Regions from separate parts of the Pectinatus sottacetonis genome, predicted to be linked through region 1. Evidence: riboswitches for the same ligand, from Rfam matches in the RefSeq annotation. Region 1 holds a riboswitch; each other region holds the start of a gene.
The links. Region 1 has a riboswitch for cobalamin ahead of I6760_RS06640 (sirohydrochlorin cobaltochelatase). Riboswitches for the same ligand answer to the same signal wherever they lie in the genome.
Positions count from the first base shown of each region.

Region 1 (3,278 bases):
CTCAAATATAATAATTTATACACACAATATAGAATTATACAAAATTTTTCTCTTAAAGGCAAAAACTTTTTTAGCACAATGAGGCTGTCGTACGAACAATATCAGCTTTATAAAGATGCAGTTACCTCCATGTATTCCTACTGTTTTAAGCCCAGATAGGAAAACGGGATATTGCAATATTATAATCGAAAATGTTTACGTACTACAGCCCCATTATAAAGTTATCATATATATTTATGAGCAGACGGTTTTTTTATTATTTTGCTTCTAATGCATTCCATGCTTCATTAGCACGTTCTACAAATATATTGCGTACTGCTGCATTTTCGCCTAATCCATGAATATAAGTCTTTACTTCAAATCCTTCTTTTTCCAAAATCGATTTATGAGATTCAGCAGTATTACCCGCCATATCATTATGAGCATGATCACCTGCTACCATCATCATCGGCATAAGGGTTACTTTTTTAATTCCTTTTGCCTTTAACTGAGGAATAATGGTTTCCAAGCTAGGCCATCCTTCTACTGTGTAAATATATACATTGTGCATGTTCAACATGTTCATATGATTCTGGATAACGGAATAATATGCATTATTAGGATTCGGAGTTCCATGGCCCATTACTAATACAGCTTCATCAGCAGCTATATTTTTAGGGAACTGCGTCGAAAATGCTTTCAAGAATTCTGTTACATCATCACGCTGATGTTCCTGTCCCATCCAATACATTGCAGGTACACCAATAGTCATTTTTTTGAAATCTTTTTTATACAGATCATATACTGCTGTGTCATATGAATATTCCATCCCGGGAATAACATCCAAAGAAGCTATAGCTATACGGGTATAACCTTCTTTCTTCAGTTCTTTAAGAGCTTTTTCCGGATCTGGAATTGTAATTCCTTCATGTGCCTTTATTCTATCTATAATGATATGTGACGTAAATGATAAAATAACTTTGGTATTAGGATGAGCTGCCTGAATTGCCTGTACAGTTCTTTCAATCGTCTTCTTACGTGAATCTTTGTATGTAGTCCCAAAGCTCATTACCAAAATAGCATCCTTGTTTTTTACATTTACCATCTGTGGGTTGTTATAAGTACGCACTCCAATTTCAGCAGCTTCTTTCAATGCTGGTGTAGCATCTTTAACTTCTGGATTCAATTTGTAGCTAGCGTAAGAAGTAGCCATGAATCCTGTCATCGCCATGCAGGCCACTGAAGTAACTAACATTTTTTTCCAACTAAACTTCATTTTACAACACTCTCCTAAAAATTTTGTTAATTAACAAATTTTTCAGTGCTCAATCACGTACTCAGGCAATGAATATCCATCAACCGTCTGAAAAAAATGCCTTCTATTGTAGTAACAATCACAACAGAAAGCATTTACTGACAAATATCAAAAATATTGTCCGAAAATACCACCTACCTATCTCTCGCAGGTACTACATAATTGCTTATATAGACAGCTTACCCTAAAACAAACAGTAAGTCTGCCTTATAGATAAAATTATGTAACGGTGATCGACAAACAGGCAGTTCTCCTGGCTCTGAGTCATAGCTATCTGTGCCTTCCCATGCAGTTATAACTGTCACAGTGACATTCGTACAGATTTGCTCGTCATTACAGTGGCGGGACCGCGTTGGCTTTAAACCTACTTCTCTTTTAAGTCTCTAGGACACCTGTTTCACTGATATTAAATTTTGTCTTGGCATATTCTCACAACTAAAGTCAAAGAATTTTGAGATATTACCGAACTATGCCTGCTAAAATAACAGGTCTTGCAAATTCTCTCTACAATGGACAATGCCCTGCCCATAAACCATCCACACTTGAACTATAAATCCGGTGAATGTCTCGTAAAAATATATGCCCAAAAGCAACAGTTTTACGGTTTATTCTAGTAACTTATGATACAATTAATTAGCTGTATTGTCAATAAAAGTACCTTATATTTTTATTTACTTATTATATCTTAACATCTATTTGGGCAGAAACACCGACTCCCTGCACCCGAGAAACGTTTGTTATCCTTTTAGCATTTATGGGGATAAGACCTTTTATCCTGAATCTGCTATCAGCAAAATCGCCTTCAACTTGTAAAACTGCTTTTGTTTTATCAATAGCATCCTGTGGTCCAGTAACCTGTGCTGCCCCAACATATGAACCATTGCCAACTGAAATTATTGGCACCACTTTGGTAGCATATGAAGTTCCCATACCATTTTGAGATAGCAGCTTATTTATCCCTGTATTTAAAGGAACTGCAAATCTATCTACCAATATTGATATTCCACTAATTTTTAAAGCACTGCCTAACAAACTGCCCAAATTAAACGCCTGTGTTGTCTGCACAACGGTAGTCAATGTTCCCATGACAATTGCTGCTACAATTATCGTTTTCTTTATTTTCATTCTAATCCCTTCTTCATATAAATTACATTTTTTTATTATATCATAATCCCTAACTAGTATATTAACTAGATTAGATACTTAAGCCATATAAATCTAAATAAACTTATACACTAGAGCTATAGAATAAAATATTGTATAATCAATATTATAATACTATTTAAAAAAAGAAAAGAGAACTATTACATGGAACAATATTCAACTTTATTTTTACAGTTCATCACTTCCTGGGGATATTTAGCCATAGCTCTATTGATGGCATTGGAAAATGCATGTATTCCTATTCCTAGCGAACTTATCCTGGGTTTTGCCGGATATCTTGTTTTTGCTGGAAAAATGAATTTTGCTGAAGCTGTAATTGCTGGTATAATTGGTGGCATGATTGGCTCAATAATAACATATTACATCGGTTTTTTAGGTGGCCGGCCTTTTGTGGAGAAATATGGCAAATATTTTTTTATGAAGAAAGACCATGTTGCTGCCGCTCAAAAGTGGTTTGACAATTACGGTTTAAAAGCCGTTTTTTTCAGCCGTATGCTCCCTGTCGTTCGCACATTTATTTCTTTGCCAGCAGGCTTTGCTAAAATTAATATTAAAAAATTTATTGCCTGTACTTTTGCCGGCTCCCTACCCTGGACTATCTTAATTATATATATAGGTAATTTTCTCGGTGAAAACTGGAAAAAAATGCTTGCCGTTGGACACGATTTCAGCCTGTTAATATGTGTTATTATTATTGCCGTTATTATTATTATTTATATACATCAGCATAAAAAATAACATAAATTTCTAATATGGAGCGTGGTTTTATGAAAAATATATATCTTGATTGTTTCTCTGGTATAAGTGGTAATATGTTTAT
Region 1 covers NZ_WIQK01000001.1:1,442,524-1,445,801, reverse strand. The annotation lists gene I6760_RS06640 (sirohydrochlorin cobaltochelatase) at 257-1,255, opposite strand; cobalamin riboswitch at 1,521-1,705, opposite strand; gene I6760_RS06635 (hypothetical protein) at 1,973-2,419, opposite strand; gene I6760_RS06630 (DedA family protein) at 2,603-3,196, shown strand; gene larC (nickel pincer cofactor biosynthesis protein LarC) at 3,226-3,278, shown strand, end outside.

Region 2 (3,278 bases), 440 kb from region 1:
AAAGCACTTTGCCCGGATGATGAGGTAACAATAACATTTTCAACATGGCCAGAAGCACTGACAGTCATTTTTACTCTTACAGATCCTTCAATTTCTGAATCACGCATACTCGAAGGATAGGAAGGCGATGGAGCATTAAGAGGTCTAGGAGGGACTGTTACTTTAAGTCTGCTGCCATGTCCTGATCCGTTGCCTGAACCGGTACCACTGCCGTGGCCTGATCCAGAGCCGCCACCTGTGCCAGAGCCGCTGCCGCCACCTGAACCGGAACCATTGCCGGGTCCCTTGCCCGTGCCAATTCCACCACCAGAGCCACTGCCATTTCCATTGCTGCTATTGCTGCCAGCAGATTTACCAGTCCCCTGTGCAGTGTTATTATCACTATTTGCTAAAGCAGTTTGTTTAGTGTTGTTAGCATTGTCCTCCCTTATTGGTTGAGGTGCATTAGGATTAAAAGTTGATTCTGAAACAGGTTGATTTTTTTTATCATTAGAAATAGCATTTTGTGCAGCAGGTAGGACAACATCATTTTTAGTAATGGCATTGTTTTGTCCGCCACCACCGCCACCACCTCCTCCAGCGTCAGAAGAAGATGAAGCATCATCGGTATAATAAATAAGATTAGAATCAGGATAATGAATATGTTTGTTAATAGCAAAAAAACCACTTAATGCCAGTATAAGAAATAAAATCAGGTGGACAAGAATAGAGATAACCAGGCCTTGCTTATGATAATTATTGTTATTGTAAGTTGATGATGTCATAATTAAATTTCCTTAAAATTAAAGAGCACATTCAAGGAAAAGAATGTGCTCTTTATAATATCATAAAAAATAATGACATCATAATAAAACAATCCCCTTCCCATCGCTCGTGGGTTTTAACGGTGATTTTAGCAGGCAGTTCTTCTGGCTCTGGATCATTACCATACTTGCGCCTTCCCAGTTTCCCAGTGACATTAGTGAAGTATGATTCCCCTTTACAGCGGCGGGACCGCAACGGTGTAGACCGTACTTTTCTATTAAGCTTACAGCACCTGCTGATTTAATAATTGATAATTATATCAAGATAATAAATCTAACTTCTATGATATAAAGCTTTAAATTATTTGTCAAGAAATATAAATTAAACTATTAGAGCATATATATCACAAAATTTATCTATTTATAGGATTTTATGTAATATGTGGTTGTACTTTAGGGTAAAATTATTAATAATAAGTGAAATAAATAATTTTTGTCAATAATAATATTTATATTACCTATTGATTTTATATAGGTAAAGTTATAAAATGAAAATGTTTTTAAAAAAATATCGAGGGAATAAGTGTCCACTAGGACTTAATAGAGAAACTGGTAAAAACCAGTACGGTCACGCCGCTGTAACAGGGAGCAAGCCTTTTATGCCATTGGAGAAATCTGAGAAGGCTGGTATTGCAATGAACTGGAGTCAGAAGAACTGCTTATTCAGCAATCACCATTATAACCTGCGAGTGATAGGGACGGCGATTATACAATATTTATTGATATTATTCACTGGCCTTTGGCCAGTTCTTTTATTGTAAAAAGGTCATTTCCTCTTGGTAATGGCCTTTTTGTTATAAAAAAATTTATTAACTAAATTCAATATTAATAAAGTAAATGCAGCGGTTATAGCGGATTTTTAATTTAAAGGAGTAATATGATGAGATATTGTTTACGGAAAAGATTGTTGTTTACCGTCTGCTGTGGAGGAATGTTATGGGGGATGACAACAGGTTACGCTGCATCTGCGAATACGGACGAATTTGCTTTGGATAGTACTGTAGTGACAGCAACAAGAACAATAAAAAAAAGAAAAAATGTACCAGCAAATGTCAGTGTGATAACAGCAGAGAATATAAAATGCAGAAACATACATTCTGTTCCAGAGGCATTACAAATGCTTCCAGGTGTATATATGGATCAAACAGCGCAAGGAGGAATACAAATCAGAGGATTCGATTCGTCAGATATCTTGGTTTTAGTAAATGGACAGCAGATAAACGATCCATTTAGTGGTAGTGTAAATTGGGAAATACTTCCTGTAGAAAATATAGCTAGGATTGAAGTTCTACGGGGAGCAGCGTCCTCATTATATGGTGGGCATGCAGTTGGGGCTGTAGTAAATATATTTACTGTGGAAAATAAAAAAAAGCTAGCGGTAAATATTGTAAAATCATATGGAAGTAATAATACACATAAAGATGCGATATATATAAATAGTAAAATAAACAAAAAAATTTCTGTTGGGATAGGATATGAAAATAATAAATCAGCAGGATATAAGGGGTATTACTATACATCATCAGGAAGTAATATAGGTAGTGGTACTTCCACAACTACGCTGCCAAAATTAAGCAATGGCAATTATGTCATTGGCGGAAGAGGGGAAAAAGAATGGAATAATAAAAATTATTCTTTTGAATTTTTATATAAATTTGATAAGAGTAAATCAATAAAATATAATTATTTAAAAAGTAGAAGTAGATATAATTATAAAAATCCATTTAGTTATATTTATGATAAAGATGGTAAGCAGGTATTTAGCGGAAAAGTATTGACTCAGGATGGCCGAGTAGTTAGTTTTTCTCCAGCACGATTTTTAGGATATGATGGTAAAAAGGAAGCTGCCTTACATACGCTTAATTATAAAGACCAAGAAAATAGTATATACCTGCATTTAGGATATTTGGACATAAGTCATAATGGATATAGTAGCCCGCTTAATCCAACATCAATAAATTGGTCGGGGACAGGTATAGATTCAACTTATCCAAGTAAAACGTATAATATTGATTTGCAAAAAACATGGGAAAAAGCAAAAAAACACGTTGTAGTAACAGGACTTTCTTTTGATCAGGAAAGCTTTGACCAAAAGAGATCATATTTGAATAATTGGCGAAATCATGATTCAATAAGTTGTACATATGGATTGTTTGAAAGGCATGGAGGAAAAACACGTAATACAGCAGTGTTTTTACAAGATGAATATAAAGCTGCTGATAAAGTCACATTATATACAGGTTTACGAATGGACTATTTTAAAAAATACGGTGGATTTAGTAAGTATATCAATGCTGATGGTTCCTTTAGCAGGGTAGTAAATCATAAAGAGGGAAATTATACAGAATTTAGTCCTAAAATAGCATTGGATTATAAATTTAATAACAAAGTAACAGCGTATGTGTCTTATGGTCATTCTTTTAATCCACCGCCATTATCAGAAGTTTATAGATATGAAGGTGGCAGCGGTGGTAC
Region 2 covers NZ_WIQK01000001.1:999,458-1,002,735, reverse strand. The annotation lists gene I6760_RS04590 (energy transducer TonB) at 1-764, opposite strand, end outside; cobalamin riboswitch at 882-1,055, opposite strand; cobalamin riboswitch at 1,308-1,480, shown strand; gene I6760_RS04585 (TonB-dependent receptor) at 1,681-3,278, shown strand, end outside.
Region 2: it holds a riboswitch for cobalamin, as region 1 does, so the genes downstream of both, I6760_RS04585 (TonB-dependent receptor) here and I6760_RS06640 (sirohydrochlorin cobaltochelatase) in region 1, are expected to answer to the same signal.

Region 3 (3,278 bases), 490 kb from region 1:
GAGTATCGTTAGTTTTATTCCAAATTGAATTATAAATATTTATATATGTATCACATAACTTTTGCTTTTTTTCATAGCTCAAACTATACTGCTGCCGATTATTTTTATTATGTAGATCCGTAAAAATTTTATAATTTTTCAGACCATTAAATATCCCATATTCATGGTTATTTTCCCGCATGTAAGATGTATATAATGAAAAAGTTTCATCCTTTGCTGAATGATAATTTATTCTTGCATTAAAATTGTTACGAGTACCAAAAGGGAAAAAACTAGTTCCATTTTCTTTTGCGAGTAAATTCTTTTTTACATGATTAGCAGAAATATAAAACTCCGTTTTACCTTTAAGCCCTGAACCATAAGATACAGAATAATCATGTGAAGAATGAGCCGTAGTATTATCTAATAATTCATTTATTTCTAATTTTAATTTTTTCTTTTTTCCTTTTTTAGTCACAAGATTAATTACACCACCCAAAGCATCTGCGCCATACATTGCAGCTGCACTGCCACGTACAATTTCTATACGCGAAATATTATCAAGTGGCAATCTTGCCAATTCATAATCAAAATCTGGTTCCGCAGGAATACGCCGACCATCGATAAGAATCATTGAATATCTAGACGAAAATCCTCTAATATTAAGCGTCTGTTTCCCATCATTTCTGCTTATGGCAATTCCTGGTAAACTATCGATAATATCCTGCAGTGTACGGGCATTACGTCTGCTTATATCCTCAGCTGTTATCACTGATACATCAGTAGGTAATATTTTTTTATTTATCGGCGTCTTAGTAGCAGTTACTATTGTTTCTTCAAGAGAAAATGCCGATAGATCTTTTTCTGAAACATCAGTATTTTTTGCCATACAATAGCCTATATTATTTACTAATAAAATTACCAGTATAGTTAATAAATATTTTTTCATATAGCTGTCTTTTTCCCTTCTTTTTGGTACCATTCACCCTGAAGTTTAGCTATTACACCTTTTTGTTCTTTACAAGCCACTGCTTTAAACCCTACTTTTTCCAAATAAGCTCTAAGTTCAGGCTTGGGAGTTAAAATATTGAATCCTGCAAAATTACTGGACAACCAATTAAGAACAGCTTCTTTAGGAGCTGTCAATTCTTTATTGACATTATGGCTTACAAGATAAAGATACGCTTCGTCATTACACGCTTGATATATTTTTTCCAAAAGATTTTGAAGCTGTACTCCCGCAAAATCGAGTACACCAGATGCTATAACTAAATCATATCCTGTTCCTAAATTATCTGTTAAAAAATCGCCCGACAATATAGAAAGCTTTCCAGTTAAGTTTTCTTTCTTTATAAAACTACCTGGTATGTCAGCAACTTCAGGCTTTTCGAAAACAACTCCTTCTGACTGCGGATATTCTTTAATGAATTCTATTGCCATCCTGCCGGAGCCACCCCCTAAATCAAGCAAACGGATTTTTTGTTTCTTGCTAAAAAAAGTTCTAGAAGAAGTCAGCAGCGACTGTACTCTTCCAGTCTTTATTTCCGTATCAGCCAAACGTGCCAGCTCATGAAAATCATAAAATGAAAAAACGGAATTTTTGGCAGCAGTTGCTCCAAACCTTACTAAATCATCTATATTATTAAGATGTGTTTTTTTATCCCAAAACAAAAAATACTCTCCTAAATATAAATGACTGTTTCTCGATAAATAAACTGCTGCTTCATTTTTATTAATATAAAAATGACCTGTTTTATCCAATATTCCCATAGATGTTAACCCCCGCAGCAAATGTCCCAGATTTTCCTTGTCGAAACCCGTTAAATCAGCCACTTTATCAACAGTTTTTGCTTCATCTAAAAAGGAAAATACATCCAAACGAATAGCCGCTAGTAATATCTGGGTTTCCTTTTGCTGTTGCAATATATTAAAAAATATTCTCGGACTGTAATCTGGCATTTTCATAAAATATCTCCTTTTATCATAAATTAGAAACTATTTTGACATAAAAAAAGACTTGACGATCAATTTTGATATGATCAACAAATCTTCATTATAACAAGGCATTGCTAATCTCCTCCCCATCGCTCGCAGGTAAAACGGTGATTTTTATCAGGCAGTTCTCCTGGCTATGGATCATTGCTGTTCATCAAACCTTCCCAGATATATATCCAGTGGTATATTTTGTGATAGCTCCTCATTACAGTGGCGGGACCGCGTTGGCATTTCACCAAACTTCTCTATTAAGCAATAAAGCACCTGATATTATTAAATTTTTTTAGCTGCATAATATTTTTTATGCTTGTATATTAACAATTTATATTGTTTTTGTCAACCAGGGTTACAAATATAGCATAAATTATTTATTAAATTTAACTTGAATCCACAATAAAATATTAATAAAATAGATATATGGATAAAAAAACACAAATTTCATCACAATTAGTAGGCCTTATCGAAACTATTGCAAATAGTAAAATGAAAAAAATGAACTTCGGCAGAGGAATTATATTATATAGGGGGGAAATCCATTTAATAAAAGTTTTAGGTGATTATCCAGGAATGTTCATTTCTGAAATTGCACGTTTTTTTTCTGTATCACGAGCAGTTATTTCCAAAAGCATTGCCAAACTAGAAAAACATGGATTTGTAGAAAAAAAGATCGATATGGACGATAAAAAGAGAATCCGTATCTTTTTAACACCTCTGGGGAAAAAAGCTTTTCTCCAGCACAAAATTTTCCATGAAGAAAAAGATAGTTATATGTTTGATTATTTAAAAACGCTTTCCCCAATGGCACTGGAAAGCATATCAAATTTTTTAGACTACGCACAAAAAATGGTTGATCATCACTTTTAATCTAATACAAAAAACTGTCGCATGAATAGCATTCTCTTATAAAAATGCATACATGTGACAGCATATTTTAGCTGGGAGTAATCTGTTTATTTCATCCAGGATACCTTAGCAGCGGAAATGACAGCATCATTTTGGGCAAATTGCTCCAGACTGCCATCTTTTGCCTGAACACAAACATACTATAAGTCTTCCTTTCCAGCTGTTAATGCTCATTCAGCATGGTACTACCCGGATCATACTTCTTTCCCTTATCGAAAATTCTTCACCATCAACAAAAAATCTGCCGCTGCCATTAGTAATAACATAAAGGTCTTCATTTTCCTTATGGCTGCGGACAAAAGAATTGCCCATACCAGCAGGAAGACAATTAACTGATACTAAACTATTTTAAACGAGGGATTAATATGGATAATAGTAAATTAAAAAACGTTGTTCTTACA
Region 3 covers NZ_WIQK01000001.1:1,928,040-1,931,317, reverse strand. The annotation lists gene I6760_RS09095 (TonB-dependent receptor plug domain-containing protein) at 1-928, opposite strand, end outside; gene I6760_RS09090 (methyltransferase) at 925-1,944, opposite strand; cobalamin riboswitch at 2,078-2,257, opposite strand; gene I6760_RS09085 (MarR family winged helix-turn-helix transcriptional regulator) at 2,392-2,838, shown strand; gene I6760_RS09080 (cupin domain-containing protein) at 3,052-3,189, opposite strand; gene I6760_RS09075 (ECF transporter S component) at 3,243-3,278, shown strand, end outside.
Region 3: it holds a riboswitch for cobalamin, as region 1 does, so the genes downstream of both, I6760_RS09090 (methyltransferase) here and I6760_RS06640 (sirohydrochlorin cobaltochelatase) in region 1, are expected to answer to the same signal.